2 regions of the Shewanella sp. SP1S1-7 genome follow, and region 2 is predicted to be linked to the other one. Evidence: predicted binding sites of a transcription regulator. Region 2 holds the regulator's gene; the other holds the start of a gene.
What was found. Region 2 encodes sigma-54, which starts transcription at its own class of promoters, with help from an activator protein. Its sites were predicted from a motif close to GTTGGCACGNNNNTNGNNT; they were not measured.
Positions count from the first base shown of each region.

Region 1 (4,590 bases), on a different contig from region 2:
GTGTCATCAATACTGTTTCCATGTCAAAATAGGCGCACATTATACCTGAAATTGGATTGTGCTTAAGTGTCTTGTCTGCCCGCACTCGATAAATTTTTGCAAAACTACCATCAAGCTTACCTAACGAGTTTAGGTGAACTACCGCGTTATTACCCACAGGGTGAGGCTTCTGTGTGTATTCAAGGCGAATTTCATGCTGATCTTGATCAAGCCGTTTCTTGGCAGCCGGTTAAACGCGAAGTCGAAGGCAGTTTTGCCAATGTTGAGCATGCGCTTGAGTTGACTTTATGGCCAGAAATCAATCATTTTTACGGTCAGTATTATTCTGCACCTTTATTATTCGACTCAGAATGGGGCACGGGTGAGTTACTGCAAGTGTGGAATGAGGATGATTTTACCTGCCTGCAGCAAAACCTGATTGGTCATCTAATGATGAAGAAAAAGCTCAAGCAGCCACCGACGTGGTTTATCGGTTTGTTAGATGAGGGTGATAAAATGCTCACCATCAACAACAGTGATGGCAGCGTGTGGGTAGAGCTTCCAGGTGAGATCCCCACTCAGCAATTGTCGCCAAGTTTAGCGGAGTTTATTGGGGCGTTATCACCACGGATAGCACCGCCCGTTAAACATGAAGAACTGCCTATGCCCGCATTAGAACATCCGGGGATTTTTGCCAGCTTTAAACGTATGTGGCAAAACCTCTTTGGTAAACGTTAGTTGGCGTGAGCTTGACGCTATCTTGCTGCGAGTTCTCTGCCTTCAATCATGTTTAGCCAGAGTGTGGACGCTAAACCACACTGAGTTTGAGTGTGAACGCTCAACCTAAGCGTGGTTTATCTTAGGTTGAGGTTTTTGGCGAGATAAGATGATGTTACTGATGATCCCAAGACAGATTCGATACTATGCGGCAAGGCTCGCAGCGAAAGTGGAACATATCCAATAAAGGTTTATCGAGTTTCCAATCATGACTGCCACAACGTGGGCAAGGTCGCGCTTTTTCTGAGGCCAAATCTTGGCCGCCGACGCGGTATAAGTAGTAATAGGTCGGAATTTTAGTGAGATATTCGATACGGCCGCGCAAATCCCAACCTCTGCGAAATAAATCACTGTCTGGACTCGATAATTCCTCAAGTGCGGCAAATTCTGCTTTGGTGGCCGCCGCCATTTGTAACTCGTCACAGGCTTGCCATTCGCTCTGCCAACGGATAATGCGTTTGTGATCGCCATTAAAGGTTGCTGGGAGTCGATATAAAGGAATGGGCAGTAGATTATCGCCGCTGCGCAGGGGCGAGCACATGTGCACAAAGCTGGTATACAGCAGTTGCCAGCTGGGTGTGTCAGTATTGCTGACCTCAGAATTAATGTCCTGACCGATAAACTTTTCTCGCGGCGCGAGTAGCTTAGCGTCGGTTAACTCTGCTAAGGCTTTTTTGACCCAAGGGCTGTGATATTTATGCGCTAAACTGCTTTTCTCTGGCATCAGTAAACGCACTCTAAACTCACCGTCATTAAAGGCGACCGCAAATTCTCGCCCTAAGATTTGGCCATTAGCTCGATAGGCTTCAAGGAGCTGATTAATGGCTTTTTCGGCGGCAGAGATAGTGGTGTCGGCGAAGCATTCGAAGCGCAGTTCAGTGACAAACATTAAGCGGTTTTTCCTTGGGATTCTAATAAGTTGATGCGTTGTTTTAGTTCAAGCAGTTCGTTTTTCAATTGCATGATTTCTGCTTTTTGCTGCTCAGCATGACGCTCAAAATGCGTCTGTTGTATCTGCAGACGCTCGGCAAGCAGCGCAAGCGTCAAGGTATCGTTAGTTGCTGCGGCTTCGATTGTCGGGCTGAGGGCTTGTAACTCGGCTAAACGCTCGCGATCCGCCTTAGGCATAGATTTAAATTGCTGCAAGCCTTGGATCAATATCGGTAAAGGTAGGCTGCTACCTAAACGGGTTTTAATTAAGGCAAGGCTCGGTACTTTACCGCAGGCTTCGAGCGAACGTGCAGCCGCTAATACTTGGTCAAGTGGACTCATAATTAGCAAAATTCCTTAATTTGTTGAATGATTTAAACTAATCTCAAAAGGTTTCGTAAGTTTTTTCATTTAAAAACAATGTGTTGTCATTTGGCATCTATTTTGCTTATTGTCCTGCCTAAATCGCTTTTTCAAGCAAAAATAATAATCACACAGGATGTCACATGATTAACCACAAATTGAATAACAAACTTATCGCCATCACTTTTTTAGGGCTTGCAAGCTTAGGTCTTAGCGGCTGTGTGGTCAATGTCGGTGATGGCGAATCGGGTTGGGATAGCAGCGAATCATGGGAGAAAGTGCAGGATAAAAACCGCACGAACTTAACCAAACTGAGTTTAGGGATGCCCAAAGACCAAGTGATGATCTTAATGGGCACCGCTGATTTTAGTGAAGCCTACATTCAACAAAGTGCTCAACAAGGTGAATCGAATAAAGAAGTCTTAGTGTTGTTTTATCGTACCCAGCGCAATAATGGCGATGGAAAAACCACTAAGGATGAATGCACACCTATCGTGCTGAGCAACAATGCCTTAGTGGGTTGGGGTGAAACGGCTTACAGTAAAATTTAACCCGCGAGTTTTATAGCTTACGTAGCTGAGTATCGAGTTGCTCAATGGGCTCAGTCCAGAGTGCGTCAGCTTCTAGGCCTTCGATGATAAAGCTCTTTTGAGCTGGGGTCCAAAAGGGCGCTTGGCTTAGATGGATGTGATGGTCGATATCATGGGTTGCAATAAATTGCGCTATGGCTTCATCGCTACTGTCTAAACCGAGTTGCTCGAATAAGTGGCTTAGGTCTACTGGAGTTGTATCCATCATTGTTTCCTTTTCAGTATAGTGCCTTCGTTTAGAGTAAGCGCCTGATTGAAAAATGCAATCTATGATTAAAATTTGCACTTTTCCGTTTCCTTGGTAAATTAATTGTTACTCATAAAAAGTGTGAGCTAAGTCAAGGAATACTAATAATGGACAATGAAACCTTGGAAGACTGCCGTGCAGTCTATTTGACAGCGGAAGACTTACGCATTGCTGCCTCTATCCTCTATAACGCTTACCATGATGACCCTTTTTTTGTCGATTCACTTTTCACCTCAGATAAAGCCGCTTACGAGCAAAAACTGCGCGCCGCGATCCGCGAAGAACTCAATACGTTATGGCAACAAAAACAAGCACTCATAGGTTTGTTCGACCATGAAAGACTGGTTGGTTTAGCCTGTGTGGTAACGCAAGAAGTGCCTTTGGGAGAAGGGCGTTACTGGCATTGGCGCTTAAAGATGTTGTTAGGTACGGGCTGGCAATCGACCCAAGCGTTGATGAAAAAAGAGTCCAGTATTGTCGAACTCTTACCCAGTAAGCACTGCGGTATTTTGCAGTTTATCGCCCTTGCACCGAACGAGCAGCATAAAGGACTCGGACATAAGTTAGTGCAAGCGGTAGTGAGTTGGTGTGATGAACAGCCGGATTTGGATGGTATTGGCGTGTTTGCCGCCCAGGAGAGCCATCTGCAGTTATTTACCCAGCATGATTTTGTCTCTTTAGGCGAGCTCAATATCGGCAGTGTCCATGGTCAGTTATTATTCTATTCGGTTCAACAAGATGACTCACTCTTATAAACGGTTCGCCGATTTCTATCCTTTCTATTTATCCCAACATCAGCACCCGACTTGCCGGCAATTACACTTTATTGGCAGTTGTTTAGTCCTGCTGCTGATTGGCATTGCCTTGGTTTCACAAGCCTGGTGGCTATGTTGGTTTATTCCGGTCGTTGGCTACGGTTTTGCGTGGGTGGGACACTTAGTATTCGAGAAGAATCGACCCGCGACATTTCAGTATCCCTTTTACAGTTTGATGGCTGATTGGATAATGTTTGCTCAGATGATCAGCGGCTTTTTTAAGCGTTAAAAAAGCCGTCCGAGTGAGATGCCCATGCCCGTGTGAGAGATCGCTTACAAACGCTGTAGGACATAATGTTTTCTTTTTGATTGTTTTTTGTTCTATTATGTTTAATTTTAAATAGAATCATTTGCTTATGTTTATTTAGTTTATGTTTGACCGTAATTTCTTTTGTAGTCCGTTCTTTGAGCCGAACAAAAAAGTCATGGTTAACGTAGAATTCACTCATGGCCAAAGCAAATGGATAGCAAGGAAAGCGAAACAGGCCAAAGGGACTCAAGAAGCAACGAATTAAGATTTCAAGGTTGAAATCGCTGACGGTAGGAAAACTGTCATTCGCCTAGGATAGGCTAAGGAAAAGCAGGATTGCTTTTCAAGGATGATTAGAGACAGTGAGTCGTATCGTCAGGATGATGAATTTCAGGAAGAATACAGGACACGCTTAAGGATTAAGCATGAACTCGAGACAGGATGTGTCGAGACAAGGATAAAGTATAAGGGTGAACAGCTTGTACTACTCTATGGAAGACAAATTTTTGCAGGATGCAATAGGAAAAAGTCATAGGAAGTGACAGGCTCTGTAAAATGGGTTTACAGGTCAAAGGACTGAGTGTTATCTCACGCAAGTTTGATACACAGGGACGAAAAGGGATTACAGGGACGACGCAG
Region 1 covers NZ_JAUOEU010000013.1:90,323-94,912, reverse strand. Annotated here, with positions in the region: gene queF (NADPH-dependent 7-cyano-7-deazaguanine reductase QueF) at 1-7, opposite strand, end outside; gene syd (SecY-interacting protein) at 67-717, shown strand; gene Q4Q49_RS12070 (Zn-ribbon-containing protein) at 872-1,645, opposite strand; gene Q4Q49_RS12065 (hypothetical protein) at 1,645-2,028, opposite strand; gene Q4Q49_RS12060 (DUF3192 domain-containing protein) at 2,193-2,600, shown strand; gene Q4Q49_RS12055 (DUF2789 domain-containing protein) at 2,611-2,844, opposite strand; gene Q4Q49_RS12050 (GNAT family N-acetyltransferase) at 2,994-3,641, shown strand; gene Q4Q49_RS12045 (DUF962 domain-containing protein) at 3,625-3,930, shown strand.
Region 1: a site for sigma-54 is predicted at 2,118-2,136, ahead of Q4Q49_RS12060 (DUF3192 domain-containing protein). Genes of this name have one in related genera too.

Region 2 (4,590 bases):
CTAATGCTAATAATGAGCATGAGCGCCTTTGCTAAAGTCGACGACCTAAAGCAGGAAGTTAAAATCAAAGCAGTGAGCCAAACGGCAGATATCAAGAACAACCAGATCATCTTCTTTGGTCCGGTGGAAGTTACCCAAGGCTCGATAAAAATCCAAGCAAATGAACTGCGTGCATTTTCTGCCGAAGGTGAAAATAGCAAAATTTTAGTGGCCACTGGTAACCCAGCAACTTACAGCCAAGTGTTAGACGATGGCCGTCCAGCCTCGGCGAGCGCGAAAGAAATTCGTTACGATATGGCAAGCCGTACCCTGACACTGAAAGGCCAAGCTTCGTTAGATCAAGCAGGTAGCCAAGTGACGGGTAATGTGATCCGCTATAACATCATCCAGCAAAAATTGATTGCAGAAAGCACTGGTAATGGTGACGATCGCGTGATCACTATTATTCAGCCTGAAAGCTATCAAGATGATGCCAAACCAGACGCGCCAGCGGATAGACCTGTGAAAAAGCAGGACTCTAAATGACCCAAATCACCCTAAGAGCACAAAATCTGGCAAAGAGTTATAAGAGTCGCCAAGTGGTTAAAGACGTCAGTCTGACGGTCAAAACCGGTCAAGTCGTTGGCCTACTCGGCCCGAACGGCGCGGGTAAAACTACCACCTTTTACATGGTCGTCGGTCTGGTTAAAAGCGATAAAGGCCACATCTTTATCGACGATGATGATTTAACCGCAGATCCTATGCACCTGCGCGCCCGCAAAGGCATAGGTTACTTGCCGCAGGAAGCCAGTATCTTCCGTAAGCTGACCGTCCATGACAACATCATGGCCGTACTGCAAACGCGCAAAGAATTGAAGAAAGAGCAAAGGGAAGAACAACTCGAGCATCTGCTCGAAGAATTCCACATCACCCACATCCGTGACAGCCAAGGCATGTCATTGTCGGGGGGCGAACGTCGCCGTGTCGAAATTGCACGGGCGTTAGCAGCAAATCCTAAGTTCATTTTGCTCGATGAACCCTTTGCTGGTGTCGATCCGATTTCGGTTATCGACATTAAAAAGATTATCGAACAGCTCAAAAGTCGTGGCCTTGGCGTGTTGATCACAGACCACAATGTCCGTGAGACATTAGATGTGTGTGAACATGCCTATATCGTGAGTCACGGAAACTTGATTGCCGAAGGAACACCCGCAGAGATCTTAGACAATCAGCAAGTTAGGGCTGTGTACTTAGGTGAACAATTCAGGCTATAGTTAATCAAGCGGAGCCAATGCAGGCAATTTATGCCACCATTGGACTCCACTCAAGATGATAACAAGCGACCTCATCCAACAATAATAACGTAGGGATCAGCGGTAACATGAAAGCGTCACTCCAGCTCAAACTGGGTCAACAGTTAACCATGACGCCACAATTACAACAGGCCATCCGTCTGTTGCAACTGTCGTCATTAGAACTGCAGCAAGAGATCCAGCAAGCCTTAGATTCTAATCCCCTTCTCGAGCTGGAAGAGGATCAATTCGACGCCACTAAAGACCCTGTAAACCAAACGCTATCCGATACGGATTTCAGTGAATCTAGCACCCTACCGCCAGAAAAAGACAGCTCCACCATAGACACGGCAGAGTCCTTAACCAAAGAATCCATGCCCGACGAACTCCCCATGGACACCACCTGGGATGAAGTGTTCACCGCCTCTCCCAATTCTGGCCCCGGCGGCAGTCGTGAAGACGATATGCCCTTCCAAGGTGAGACCAGTGAAGGCTTGTATGAACACTTAGAATGGCAAAAAAACCTCACACCGTTTTCTGAAACCGATTTAGCCATTGCCACCGCCATTATTGATGCCATCGACGATCAAGGCTATCTCACCCAAAGCACTGACGAAATCCTCGAAGCCATGGGCAATTCTGAGGTTGAGCTCGACGAAGTCGAAGCCGTACTAAAGCGCATTCAACATTTTGATCCCATTGGTGTTGCCGCCCGCGATTTAAGCGAGTGCCTGTTGATCCAACTGTCGCATTTCGCCGCTGACACGCCCAACCTAGAAAACGCCCGCATGCTGATCAAAGATCATTTAGATCTGATCGCAGCCCGCGATTTTAGATTGTTGATGCGTAAGACTAAATTAAAAGAGGATGAGTTAAGAGACGGCATAGCGCTTATCCAAACCCTCAATCCTCGCCCAGGTTTATTGATTACGCCCAACGATGACGAATACGTCATCCCAGATGTGTCAGTGTCGAAGAAAAATGGCCGCTGGGTGGTTGAGCTGAATCCTGACTGCATGCCAAAAATCAATGTAAACCAACATTATGCCTCGATGGCGCGCAGCACTAAAAGCCAAGCCGATAGCCAATTTATTCGTGGTCATCTGCAAGAGGCTAAATGGTTTATCAAGAGTTTAGAGAGCCGTAATGATACCCTGTTGAAGGTGGCGAACTGTATCGTCCAATATCAGCAAGGTTTCTTTGAATACGGTGAAGAAGCCATGAAACCTATGGTGCTGAACGATATTGCCGAAGCGGTAGAAATGCATGAGTCGACCATCTCAAGGGTGACGACACAGAAATACATGCATACCCCTAAGGGACTTTTTGAACTAAAATACTTCTTCTCTAGCCACGTCGGAACTGACGATGGTGGGGAGTGCTCATCCACAGCAATCAGAGCCTTCATTAAGAAACTGGTTGCAGCGGAAAACCAGAAAAAACCATTAAGCGACAGTAAGATGGCACAGCTTCTGGCAGAACAAGGGATCAACGTAGCCCGCAGAACCATTGCGAAGTACCGAGAGGCTATGCTCATTCCGCCTTCTAATCAGCGTAAAAGTTTATAACCTACAGTGGATATCGGAGGACGTTTCTATGCAAATAAACCTGAGTGGACACCATGTCGAAATTACCGAATCGTTACGCGCATATGTAGAAGAAAAGTTTTCAAAACTTGAACGCCATTTCGAACAGATCAATAATGTGCACGTTGTGCTCAATGTCGAGAAAATGCAACAGATTGCCGAAGCGAGAATAAATCTTATCGGTGGTGAAGTTTTTGCTACTTCAGAGCATGCTGACATGTATGCCGCTATAGACGCCCTGATTGACAAGCTTGATCGTCAGGTTATTAAACACAAAGAGAAGTTAACAAAACACTAATAATGGAACTTTGTACCATACTGCGGCCGGAGTGCACTACCTGCGCCACTCCGGGCAGCAAGAAAAAGGTACTGGAACTCATCAGCGACTTAGTCGCTGCCCAGTACCCGACCCTCTCATCTCAAGAGATATTCGAAAGCCTAGTGGCGCGCGAAAAGATGGGGAGCACAGGTATAGGTAACGGCATCGCCATTCCACATGGTCGACTAGCCGATATAGATCAGCCCATTGCCATACTCATTAAGTGTGAAGAGCCGATAGCATTCGATGCTATCGATAAGCAACCTGTTGATATTTTATTTGCACTACTGGTGCCTGCAGACCAATGTCAGCAGCACTTAAGTACCTTGTCTTGCATGGCCGAAAAGCTGAGCGACAAGCAAATATTAAAGCAATTACGCAAGACGCATGATGAAACGGAACTCTATCAGGTAATCACTGGATGAAACTGGTCATAGTGTCGGGCCGCTCAGGCTCAGGCAAATCTGTCGCCCTAAGGGTACTCGAAGATCTCGGCTATTATTGTGTCGATAACCTTCCCTTGCCCTTAATCGGCACTTTGCTTGAGCAACTCAAAGGCAGTAACGATCTCGTCGCCATCAGTGTCGACGTGCGTAACATGCCTGAGCAGGACAAGGTCTTAGTGAAGCAACTGGCGAGCCTGCCTCCTGATACTGAGTTAACCAGCTTCTTCCTCAATTCCAGCGATAAAATTCTGCTCAAGCGTTACAGCGAGACCCGCCGTTTGCACCCTTTGTCGAAGAGCCAAGTCTCTTTGCAAGAAGCGATAAAACTGGAAGGGAAGCTGCTCGAGCCTATGTCAAAACTGGTCGATCATTACATAGATACGTCGAACCTGAATATCTATGATTTAAGCGACCAAGTCAGACAAATTCTGCTCGGCAGCGTCGATAAAGAGTTAGTGATCAACTTCGAGTCCTTTGGCTTTAAGCACGGTATGCCAACCGAAGCCGACTTTATGTTCGATGTGCGCTTCCTGCCTAACCCACACTGGGAACTGGCGCTGCGTCCATTGACAGGCTTAGATGAGCCCGTGGCTGAGTTCTTAAATCGTCAACCACTCGTGAATAAGTTCATCTGGCAAATCGAAAATTTACTGGAAACTTGGCTGCCACATCTCGAGCGCAACAATCGCAGTTATTTAACTGTGGCGATTGGCTGCACGGGTGGGCAACACAGATCGGTTTACGTCGCAGAGCAATTGGCTAAACGCTTTAGTAACGGTAAACATAAAGTTTATGCCCGCCATCGAGAGCTGAATAATGCCAAAGCTTGAACGTCAGATCACCATCTGTAACAAACTGGGATTACATGCCCGTGCCGCCACTAAGTTGGTGGTACTGGCATCCGAGTTTGATGCGACCATCACCTTAATACAAGGCGATAAACAGGCATCCGCCGCCAGCGTGCTCGG
Region 2 covers NZ_JAUOEU010000010.1:126,072-130,661, forward strand. Annotated here, with positions in the region: gene lptA (lipopolysaccharide transport periplasmic protein LptA) at 1-525, shown strand, start outside; gene lptB (LPS export ABC transporter ATP-binding protein) at 522-1,253, shown strand; gene Q4Q49_RS10515 (RNA polymerase factor sigma-54) at 1,361-2,839, shown strand; gene hpf (ribosome hibernation promoting factor) at 2,868-3,155, shown strand; gene ptsN (PTS IIA-like nitrogen regulatory protein PtsN) at 3,158-3,601, shown strand; gene rapZ (RNase adapter RapZ) at 3,598-4,452, shown strand; gene Q4Q49_RS10535 (HPr family phosphocarrier protein) at 4,439-4,590, shown strand, end outside.